3 regions of the Mesorhizobium sp. WSM4828 genome follow, and region 1 is predicted to be linked to each of the others. Evidence: riboswitches for the same ligand, from Rfam matches in the RefSeq annotation. Region 1 holds a riboswitch; each other region holds the start of a gene.
What was found. Region 1 has a riboswitch for thiamine pyrophosphate ahead of thiC (phosphomethylpyrimidine synthase ThiC). Riboswitches for the same ligand answer to the same signal wherever they lie in the genome.

Region 1 (3,273 bases):
CCCCGCAGACAGCGAGCTGCTTGTCCATGTTCTGCTTGATCTTGTGCATCGGCACGTGGCCAGGCCCCTCGATCATCACCTGGCAATCCTTCGCCCATGCGATCTGCGTCAGCTCGCCCAACGTTTCCAGCTCGGCGAATTGCGCCGCGTCGTTGGCATCGGCGATCGAGCCCGGACGGAGCCCGTCGCCGAGCGAAAAGGACACGTCATAGGCCCGGCAGATGTCGCAGATCTCCGCGAAACGCTCGTAAAGGAAGCTTTCCCGGTGATGGTGCAAGCACCATTTGGCCATGATCGAGCCGCCGCGCGAGACGATGCCCGTGACCCGGTCGACGGTCAGCGGGATGTAGTGCAACCGCACGCCGGCGTGGATGGTGAAATAGTCGACGCCCTGTTCGGCCTGTTCGATCAGCGTGTCGCGGTAGACCTCCCAGGTCAGGTCCTCGGCAATGCCGCCCACCTTCTCCAGCGCTTGGTAGAGCGGCACCGTGCCGATCGGCACCGGCGCATTGCGCACGATCCAGTCGCGGATGTTGTGGATGTTGCGGCCGGTCGACAGGTCCATCACCGTATCGGCGCCCCAGCGGATCGCCCACACCATCTTTTCCACCTCTTCGGCCATCGAGGAGGTGACCGCCGAATTGCCGATATTGGCGTTGATCTTCACCAGGAAATTGCGGCCGATGATCATCGGCTCGCTTTCGGGATGGTTGATGTTGGCGGGAATGATCGCGCGTCCGCGCGCCACCTCCTCGCGCACGAATTCCGGCGTGACGAAATCGGGGATCGCCGCGCCGAAGGCTTCGCCGTCGCGCTCGAGCTTGCCGCGCAGGATCTCGCGGCCGAGGTTCTCGCGGATGGCGACGAACTCCATTTCAGGCGTGATGATGCCGGCACGCGCATAGGCAAGCTGGGTCACGGCCTTGCCTGCCTTGGCCCTCAGGGGCCGGTTTCGGACTGGAAACTCCGGTGTCAGGCGTTCGCCCGTGACGAATCCATTGTCTTCCGGCCGGACATGGCGGCCCTCATAGGCCTCGACGTCACCGCGCGCCGTGATCCATTCGTGACGAAGCCGGGCAAGACCCTTCTCGATGCTGGTTTCGACAGTCTGGTCGGTATAGGGGCCGGACGGATCGTAGACGGTGACGGGCGGCTCGCCGGCCGTTGGATGGACGGAGATTTCGCGCATCGGCACCCTGATCTGCGGGTGGATGGCACCGGGTTTGTGGATTTTCCGCGAGGCGGGCAGCGGTCCCGTCGAGACGGCGGGAGTGAGGGCATTCATCTTGAGGCTCCTTTGCTCATGCATTGGAGACCCAGTTCTGTGACGGAAGGATGAGACGCTTCTGTCGACCTGCCGAAACAGGACCTCGGGCGTAAACTCCCGCAAAGCGCTTGCACCGTCCCTACGCCAGTATGAACTGGATCAGGTTCAACGGGTCACTGCGCCGCGAAAGCAAGCAGTATCTCAGCCCCTTGCCGGGACTCCCCTGGTGAATGCGTCAGGTTGGACGGGACGTCTCCGGTTTGTCAAGCGCGTTCTGGCCGCGGCTGATCGGCGGCTGGTCAGACCGTGCGGAAAAAATCGCGCATGTCTCGGCGACAAGTCAAGCGTGGGAGATGAAGACAGGGACAAGGAATCGCAAACTGTCGGACTAAAAATCGATCCGCCTCAATGGGAACCAAAGGTTTGCGCGTAGATCGCCTCGATTCTTCCTGCCTCGTCACTGGTCAGCGCGGAGAATTCCTTTTCGCGCTCGCGGTTCGACAGATGGCCACCATTCTGGTGAAGGAAACGGAAGAGCAGGGCGGCCAACCGCTCGGGCATGTCGATAAAGGCGTCCACCTGCTGCCGAAATTGGGCGTAGCGCTGCAGAAACGCGGTTTCCTCGGGAAGGTCCCGTTCGATCGTCCGCTGAACGCAGGCATAGAGGAATTCGGCGTGCGGGGTCGCATCGAAGAACCGGTAGAAATCACCGGTGTCATTCAGCACCCGGACGTTGAATTGCGGCGTCGGTTCCCATTCCACCCACGGCAGAAGGCGCTGCGAATAGCTCTCGAGCACGCCCCTGTACTCGTTGATCTGGTCCAGGATCGCGGCCGAGACGGGAAAGACCACTCCCGGCGGATTGAAGCCGCGCGTGGCAAGGACGTGGTGGATTAGGTAGCGGTGAATGCGGCCGTTTCCGTCCTCGAACGGGTGGATGTAGACAAAGCCGAAGGCGAGGATTGCGGCGGCTATGACCGCATCAAGGTTTTGCGCGGGGCCCTGATCGAAGGCCGCCATTCCATCGATTAGCCGCGGCAGGTCCTCGGGCCGAGCGCTGATGTGATCGGGCAGGGGCGTGCCGTTGTCTCGGTCATGCTCACCGACGAAACCTCCTTCTTTTCGGAAGCCAAGTCTTACGAAACGGGCGTCGCCAAGTACAATTTTTTGCAGACGTAGCAGCTCATCGCGATCGATCGGCCAGCGGCCGGCTTCGCCGATGGCGCGGCCCCAGCGCTGGATGCGATCTTGCGGCGGGCGCTCGCCCTCGATCGCATAGCTTGATCGCGAGTCTTTGAGCAAAAGAAAGGCGGCGGTCCGAGCAAGGAGGTCGCGCGGCACGTCCGCCACGATTGCCTCCGCGCGCCGCGGCAGTTCAAGGCCAATGAATTTTTCGAGAGTCTTGGTTCGGAACACCAGGGGGCAGAACTCAGGCGTGCCGGGGAGATTGTCCTTTATGCGGTAGCGCGAAGCGGTCTTCTCGGATCCGGGCCACTGCAGCTCGGGATCGACAACCGGAACGTATCGTCCGGCCGCCGCGTCCGGCAGATCGAGACGTGTGCCCGTCAGCCATTCAGATAGAAACCAGATGCGGCGGGCATAACTGCCTGTGGGGCTTTCACGGACGAGCGCCTCGATCGGTGCGGGACCGGTCACCTGGAACAGCCGTTTGAGGACGGCAAGGTCGAGCCCCTCGTACTTGAGCGCGAAGGTCAGATGGCCTTCGAGTGTTGGATGTGGGGCATGGCGGGGCGTCATGATCCGCCAGCCATCCCGTTCGGTAATGCGATGATGCTCGCCAGTGGCCGACAGGGTCCGGGGCAAGGGCACGGCGAGCTCGTAAGCTCCGATCAGGGCGCTGTACCCGGCCGGGGTCACCATCTCCGGAAGGCGGATTTCCTGAAAAACGATAACAGGACCTGAAAATTGGTGCTTCTGCGCCACAGGCATGAAAAGGGGATCCTTTCATCGAATTTTGGTGCGACTGAGCCAAATCTTATGAAAAA
Region 2 (3,273 bases), on a different contig from region 1:
TCGAGAAAACGACGGTCATGCGAGATGACGACCAGTGCCGAGGAGGTGCGGGCAAGCTCCTCCTCCAGCCATTCGATAACCGAAAGGTCAAGATGATTGGTCGGCTCATCGAGGAGGAGAATGTCGGGCTCCGGCGCCATGACGCGGGCGAGGGCGGCGCGCCGCGCCTCGCCGCCGGAGAGGTCGTTCGGCCGCTCCTCGCCGGTCAGGCCGAGATGCTCCATCAGATAGGTGGCGCGGTAGGGATCGTCGGCGGGTCCGAGCCCTGCCTCGACATAGGCGCGGACGGTCGCAAAGCCGTCCATGTCGGGAATTTGCGGCAAGTAGCGCACGGTCGCCGAAGGCTGGCGGAAGACTTCGCCGTCCTGCGGTTCGATCAGCCCGGCGGCAATCTTGAGGAGCGTCGACTTGCCAGAGCCGTTGCGGCCGACCAGGGCGATCTTGTCGCCAGCTGAGGCCGTCAGGGCGGCACCGTCTAGCAGCGGCGTGCCGCCGAAGGTCAGCTTTATCCCGTCGAGATTGAGAAGTGGCGGCGCCATGTCAGCTTTCGGGTAGGGGAAAAGGATGCGCGAGCAGCAGCGCGCGGCCGCTGGCCAGCGCGATTTCCAGCCGGCCCCTGACCTCGTTGGAAATGGTCAGCGACGAGCCGAACGCGACCTCGACATGGTCGAGCGGCCATTTGGCACCGGTGACGCTCAGGCCGGCGAGATCGGAGAAGCCGAGCACCGAAAACAGCGTGCCGTCGGCATAGTCGAAGTCAGTCTTTCCCGGCAGCAAGGGAATGCCTTCCTGCGCGCCGCTGGTCAAAAGCACTTCCGTCCCGCCTTCCGCCAGCCGGACGCTCAGCGCCAGATGCAGGAAGATGTGGTCGGTGCGTTTGCCGCCGAAGGCGCCTGCGAGCACAAGGCTGGTCGCACCGCATTCGAGTGCGGCGGCGATAGCGAGTTCACCGTCGGTCTTGTCTTTTTCGGCGGGAAACACCTGCCGTGGCACGGCGGCCAGATCCTCCGGCAAATCGGCAGGCACCGAATCGAAATCGCCGATCCAGAGTTCCGGCCTGAGGCCCAGCATGCGCGCATGGCCGATGCCGGCATCCGCGGCGATGACGCGCGAGCCTTCGACCTGGCGGTCGAGCAGCGGCGTGCGGATGAGATCGCCGCCAAGCAGGATGGTGAATTTGCTCATATCTCGTGGCCCTTACCAGCCCTGCCCCGGAAACGGAAGATGAAACGGCAGAAGGCTGGGCTTTGGATGTCCGGCAAACTTCCGCTTGCGCAGCACTTCGGCCGGGCCTATGTGTCGCAACGCTCTAACGGGGTGCCGGACGCGATTTTCGCGGACCGGCTGAGAGGCAAGACTGCCAACCCGCTGAACCTGATCCGGTTTGTACCGGCGGAGGGATTAGACGTTTCGGACAGCCCGACGCCTCAATTCCTTTCAACGCGAACGAAGGAGGCGCCGATGCGCGGTTTTTTTCACTCTGTTGTCTCGATTATCCTGCTTGCGGCATCCGCGCTCGCCCTGCCAGGGCAGGCATCGGCACAGGATAAGCTGACCGTCTATACCTATGAAAGCTTCACCGCCGATTGGGGTCCGGGACCCGCTGTGACGAAGGCCTTCGAGGCCGAATGCAGCTGCGTCGTTGAATTCGTCTCGGTCGCCGACGGCGTAGCGCTGCTCAATCGTGTGAAGCTGGAAGGCGCCGCGACCAAGGCCGATATCGTGCTTGGCCTCGATACCAATTTGACCGCCGACGCCAAGGCAACCGGCCTGTTTTCGCCACACGGCGCCGTGTCGGGCGTCAGCGTCCCGGGAGCCTGGAGCGACGATATTTTCGTGCCGTTCGACTATGGCTATTTCGCCGTCGTCTACGATACCGAAAAACTGAAGAGCCCGCCGAAAAGCCTCAGGGAATTGGTCGAGGGCAATGCCGGCGACAAGATCGTCATCCAGGATCCGCGCACCTCTACGCCGGGCCTTGGCCTGCTGTTGTGGGTCAAGTCGGTCTATGGCGACAAGGCGCCCGAAGCCTGGGCCAAGCTCAAGGCGAAGGTGCTGACGGTGACGCCAGGCTGGAGCGAGGCCTACGGCCTGTTCACCAAGGGCGAGGTGCCGATGGTGCTGTCCTACACCACCTCGCCGGCCTACCACATGGTCGCCGAAAACACCGAGCGCTACCAGGCAGCGTCCTTCGAGGAGGGCGAATATCTGCAGATCGAGGTTGCGGGGATCACCACCAAGGGCGCGAAGAACCCGCTGGCGGAAAAGTTCATTGCCTTCATGACCGGACCGAAATTCCAGGATGTCATTCCCGAAACCAACTGGATGTTCCCGGCCGGCAAGACCGACAAGCCGCTCAATCCGGCGTTCGACAAGCTTGTCAAACCGACCAAGACCTTGCTGTTCAGCCCGGAGGAAGTCGCGGCCAACCGCAAGGCCTGGGTCGATGAGTGGCTTGCGGCGATGAGCAAGTAGTCGTGGCGAGCTGATCAAGGTGGTCACTCTACGGCGCCCCCCTCTGTCCTGCCGGACATCTCCCCCACGAGGGGGGAGATTGGCAGCTTCGGCGTCTCGCTCAGTCCTGCAACGTTGGAAATTGGCTAAGGCCGAAGTGACAGCCGATCTCCCCCCTCGTGGGGGAGATGTCCGGCAGGACAGAGGGGGGCGCGAAGGAACGCTGTCCTCGCTAAGAATCTCGAATCGGGCGGTGTAGCGTGCAACGCGCGTCATCAGTGGACTCCCGCGTCACTGCCGGTATCGTCGCGCTCGCAGCCATCGCGCTGCTGATCGGCGGGGCGTTCGCAGGTCTCATCCTGCAAGCCATGCGCGACCCGTCCGGCGCCGGCGCCGCTTTCGATTCCTATCTCTTGCGCGTCGCCCGTTTCACGCTCTGGCAGGCAGTCCTTTCGACCCTGCTCTCCGTTGCACCGGCGCTGTTCGTCGCGCGCGCCCTGTCGCGGCATCCACAGTTTCTCGGGCGAGGCTTTATCCTGCAGCTTTTCGCCCTGCCGCTGGCGCTGCCGGCCATTGTTGCCGCACTCGGTGTCCTGGCGCTCTACGGCCGTGCCGGGTATTTTGCCGGCACGCTGGGCGCGCTAGGCGGCCAGAGCTGGCCCGGCATCTACGGCCTGTCGGGCATCCTCGTTGCCCATGTCTTCTTCAACCTGCCGCTGGCAACGCGGCTGTTCCTGGAAGCATTGCAGACCGTGCCGGCCAACCAATGGCGGCTGGCGAGCCAGCTTGGCATGGGCGCTGCGCCGGCCTTTCGGCTGA
Region 3 (3,273 bases), on a different contig from region 1:
GGAAGGAGCGCGCCGTTTCGGGGTCGAGCGACAGGTTGAACTGGTCTTCCCAACGGAACTCGAAGCGCGCGCGCGAAAGGGCATCATCCCTAACCTTTGCCGCCGGATGGCCCTTCGCCAGATCGGCGGCATGGGCGGCGATCTTGTAGGTGATCACACCAATCTTGACGTCGTTGCGATCGGGAAGGCCGAGATGCTCCTTGGGCGTGACATAGCAGAGCATGGCGGTGCCGAACCAGCCGATCATCGCAGCGCCGATGCCGGAGGTGATGTGGTCGTAGCCTGGCGCGATGTCGGTCGTCAGCGGCCCAAGCGTATAGAACGGCGCCTCGCCGCAGACGGCGAGCTGCTTGTCCATATTCTCCTTGATCTTGTGCATGGGGACATGGCCCGGACCCTCGATCATCACCTGGCAATCCTTCGCCCAGGCGATCTGCGTCAGCTCGCCGAGCGTTTCCAGCTCGGCGAATTGCGCCGCGTCATTGGCATCGGCGATCGAGCCGGGACGAAGACCGTCGCCGAGCGAGAAGGACACGTCATAGGCGCGACAGATGTCGCAAATTTCCGCGAAATGCTCGTAAAGGAAGCTTTCCCGGTGATGGTGCAAGCACCATTTGGCCATGATCGAGCCGCCGCGCGAGACGATGCCCGTGACCCGGTCGATGGTCAGCGGGATGTAGTGCAACCGCACGCCGGCGTGGATGGTGAAATAGTCGATGCCCTGTTCGGCCTGTTCGATCAGCGTGTCGCGGTAGACCTCCCAGGTCAGGTCCTCGGCAATGCCGCCGACCTTTTCGAGCGCCTGATAGAGCGGCACCGTGCCGATCGGGACCGGCGCATTGCGCACGATCCAGTCGCGGATGTTGTGGATGTTGCGGCCGGTCGACAGGTCCATCACCGTGTCGGCGCCCCAGCGGATCGCCCAGACCATCTTTTCGACCTCTTCGGCCATCGACGACGTGACGGCGGAGTTACCGATATTGGCATTGATCTTGACCAGGAAATTGCGGCCGATGATCATCGGCTCGCTCTCCGGGTGGTTAATGTTGGCGGGAATGATCGCCCGTCCGCGCGCCACCTCGTCGCGGACGAATTCCGGCGTGACGAAATCGGGAAGCGCCGCGCCAAAGGCTTCGCCATCGCGTTGCAGCTTGCCGCGGACGATCTCGCGGCCGAGGTTCTCGCGGATGGCGACGAACTCCATTTCGGGCGTGATGATGCCGGCGCGCGCATAGGCTAGCTGGGTCACCGCCTTGCCCGCCTTGGCCCTGAGCGGTCGGTTGCGAACGGGAAATTCCGGCGTCAGGCGCTCGCCCGCCGCAAATCCGTTGTCCTCCGGCCGGACGTGGCGGCCCTCATAGGCCTCGACGTCACCGCGCGCTGATATCCATTCGTGACGAAGCCGGGCAAGACCCTTTTTGATACTAATTTCGACGGTGGGGTCCGTATAGGGGCCAGACGGATCGTAAACGGTGACGGGCGGCTCACCGGCCGTCGGATGGACGGAGATTTCGCGCATCGGCACCTTGATCTGCGGGTGGATGGCACCGGGCTTGTGGATTTTCCGCGAGGCGGGCAGCGGTCCCGTCGAGACAGCGGGAGTGAGGGCATTCATCTTGAGGCTCCTTTGCTCATGCATTGGAGACCCAGTTCTGTGCCGGAAGGATGAAAAGACGCTTCTGTCGACCTGCCGAAACAGGACCTCGGGCGTAAACTCCCTCAAAGCGCTTGCACCGTCCCTACGCCAGTATGAACTGGATCAGGTTCAACGGGTCACTGCGCCGCGAAAGCCAGCAGTATCTCAGCCCCTTGCCGGGACTCCCCTGGTGAATGCGTCAGGTTGAACGGGCCGGCTCCGATTTGTCAAGCGCATTCGGGCCGAGGCGATGATCGGTAGCCGGTCAGACCATATGTCGGCGACAAACCAGGCGTTGGAGACGAAGACATGGATAAGGGGTCGCAAACGGTTGAACTAAAGATCGGTCCTTATGATGATTACGCCTTCAATCGGCACCGAAGGTTTGCGCGTAAATCGCCTTCGGGCGATCCGCTGGGGCGCCGACACCAGATGGAGTTGTTTAAAATGAGCTTTGGAATCGGAGTGTGCCGCCGAGGCTGTTCTTTTTGCCGACGTGAGTCCAGTTCACGCGGGAACGGTCGACCGCGCCTACGCCGAAGTTGCTGTAGTGGTCATAGTCGACTTCGGCTGTGACTGTGAAACCTGGAACGACCAAGTAGGCGACGTTTGCAGCCACACCAGAGTTCCTGAACTGATCACCCGAGACCTGAAGGTTGAACGAAGTTTTCTCGTTGAGTGTGTAAGTGGAGCCGGCCCAGAAAGCCCAGTTGCCGCTCCAAGTTTTGTAGAAGCCGCGACCGTGAGCGGCGACTGCATTGGTTGGGTCATCGTTGAGATTGCCAATGGAGCCATAGCCGAACATTCCGAATAGCGACAGGTCATCTGTGACATTGACATCGACGCGGACCTTGCCGGCCAAAGCATCGTAGTTGCTGTCACGGGCGATTACGCCGGTGATCGCGCCCCAGCCCTGCGTCTGTTTTACGCCGAAGACGACGTGCGGAACATGGCTGTCGATAGTACCGACTACACCCGACCCTTGTTCAAGTGAAACCAGAGCCGAAAAGCCATTGCCGGCATCGAAGTAATACTGGGCCACGTTGGTATCGAAGTCGCCGTACGGAACGAGTACGTTATTGAGGACGTTCCCGGCGTAGCCTGTAAACGTGTCGAAGGCCGACTCGTCCTTACCAACTCGGAGGCCACCAAGCTGGATCCAGGCGGAAGCCAACTTGACGCCGCTGTTGAAGCCATAGTTCTGAGGGCTGTCCGGACCCGGATGAGCGTTGCGGTTGCCGAAGTTCACGCGGTTTTCAGTATAGGTCTTCAGTGCACCGAGTTCGGTCTCCTGGCGCGTCCAAGTTTTGAACGTGAAACGCGCGTTGTTTCGCCAGGTGCCCTGAGCCTCGCCAGGGCTCCCATCGGTGGTTCTTGCCCCGTCATAGGATCGGACATCGCCGAGGCCGACGTCGTAACGGATGTAGCCGCCGATGCGCAGGCAGGTCTCGGTGTCGGGGATATGGAAGTAGCCCGAACCGTAGACGTCGCAGATCTTGACGTATTCGGTCGGGTCCGGCGCAGAGACTTGGTCCGCCGCGCGAGCGACGGAAACGGAGATCAGGGCCGCAACTGAGCCGAGAAGAAGGCTGCTTACGATCATTCCGGATCTCCATTCAAAGGTTAAAAGATAATCA

Region 2: linked by a shared signal. The riboswitch ahead of thiB (thiamine ABC transporter substrate binding subunit) and the one ahead of thiC (phosphomethylpyrimidine synthase ThiC) in region 1 are both predicted to bind thiamine pyrophosphate.
Region 3: linked by a shared signal. The riboswitch ahead of thiC (phosphomethylpyrimidine synthase ThiC) and the one ahead of thiC (phosphomethylpyrimidine synthase ThiC) in region 1 are both predicted to bind thiamine pyrophosphate.

Annotation. Positions count from the first base shown of each region.
Region 1 covers NZ_JBVVQK010000001.1:528,625-531,897, forward strand. Annotated here, with positions in the region: gene thiC (phosphomethylpyrimidine synthase ThiC) at 1-1,285, opposite strand, end outside; TPP riboswitch at 1,386-1,502, opposite strand; gene AC0L2X_RS02665 (Fic family protein) at 1,673-3,217, opposite strand.
Region 2 covers NZ_JBVVQK010000033.1:14,788-18,060, forward strand. Annotated here, with positions in the region: gene AC0L2X_RS27455 (ABC-F family ATP-binding cassette domain-containing protein) at 1-539, opposite strand, end outside; gene AC0L2X_RS27460 (thiamine diphosphokinase) at 541-1,185, opposite strand; TPP riboswitch at 1,304-1,418, shown strand; gene thiB (thiamine ABC transporter substrate binding subunit) at 1,462-2,475, shown strand; gene thiP (thiamine/thiamine pyrophosphate ABC transporter permease) at 2,733-3,273, shown strand, end outside.
Region 3 covers NZ_JBVVQK010000015.1:32,868-36,140, forward strand. Annotated here, with positions in the region: gene thiC (phosphomethylpyrimidine synthase ThiC) at 1-1,615, opposite strand, end outside; TPP riboswitch at 1,719-1,835, opposite strand; gene AC0L2X_RS18185 (porin) at 2,079-3,239, opposite strand.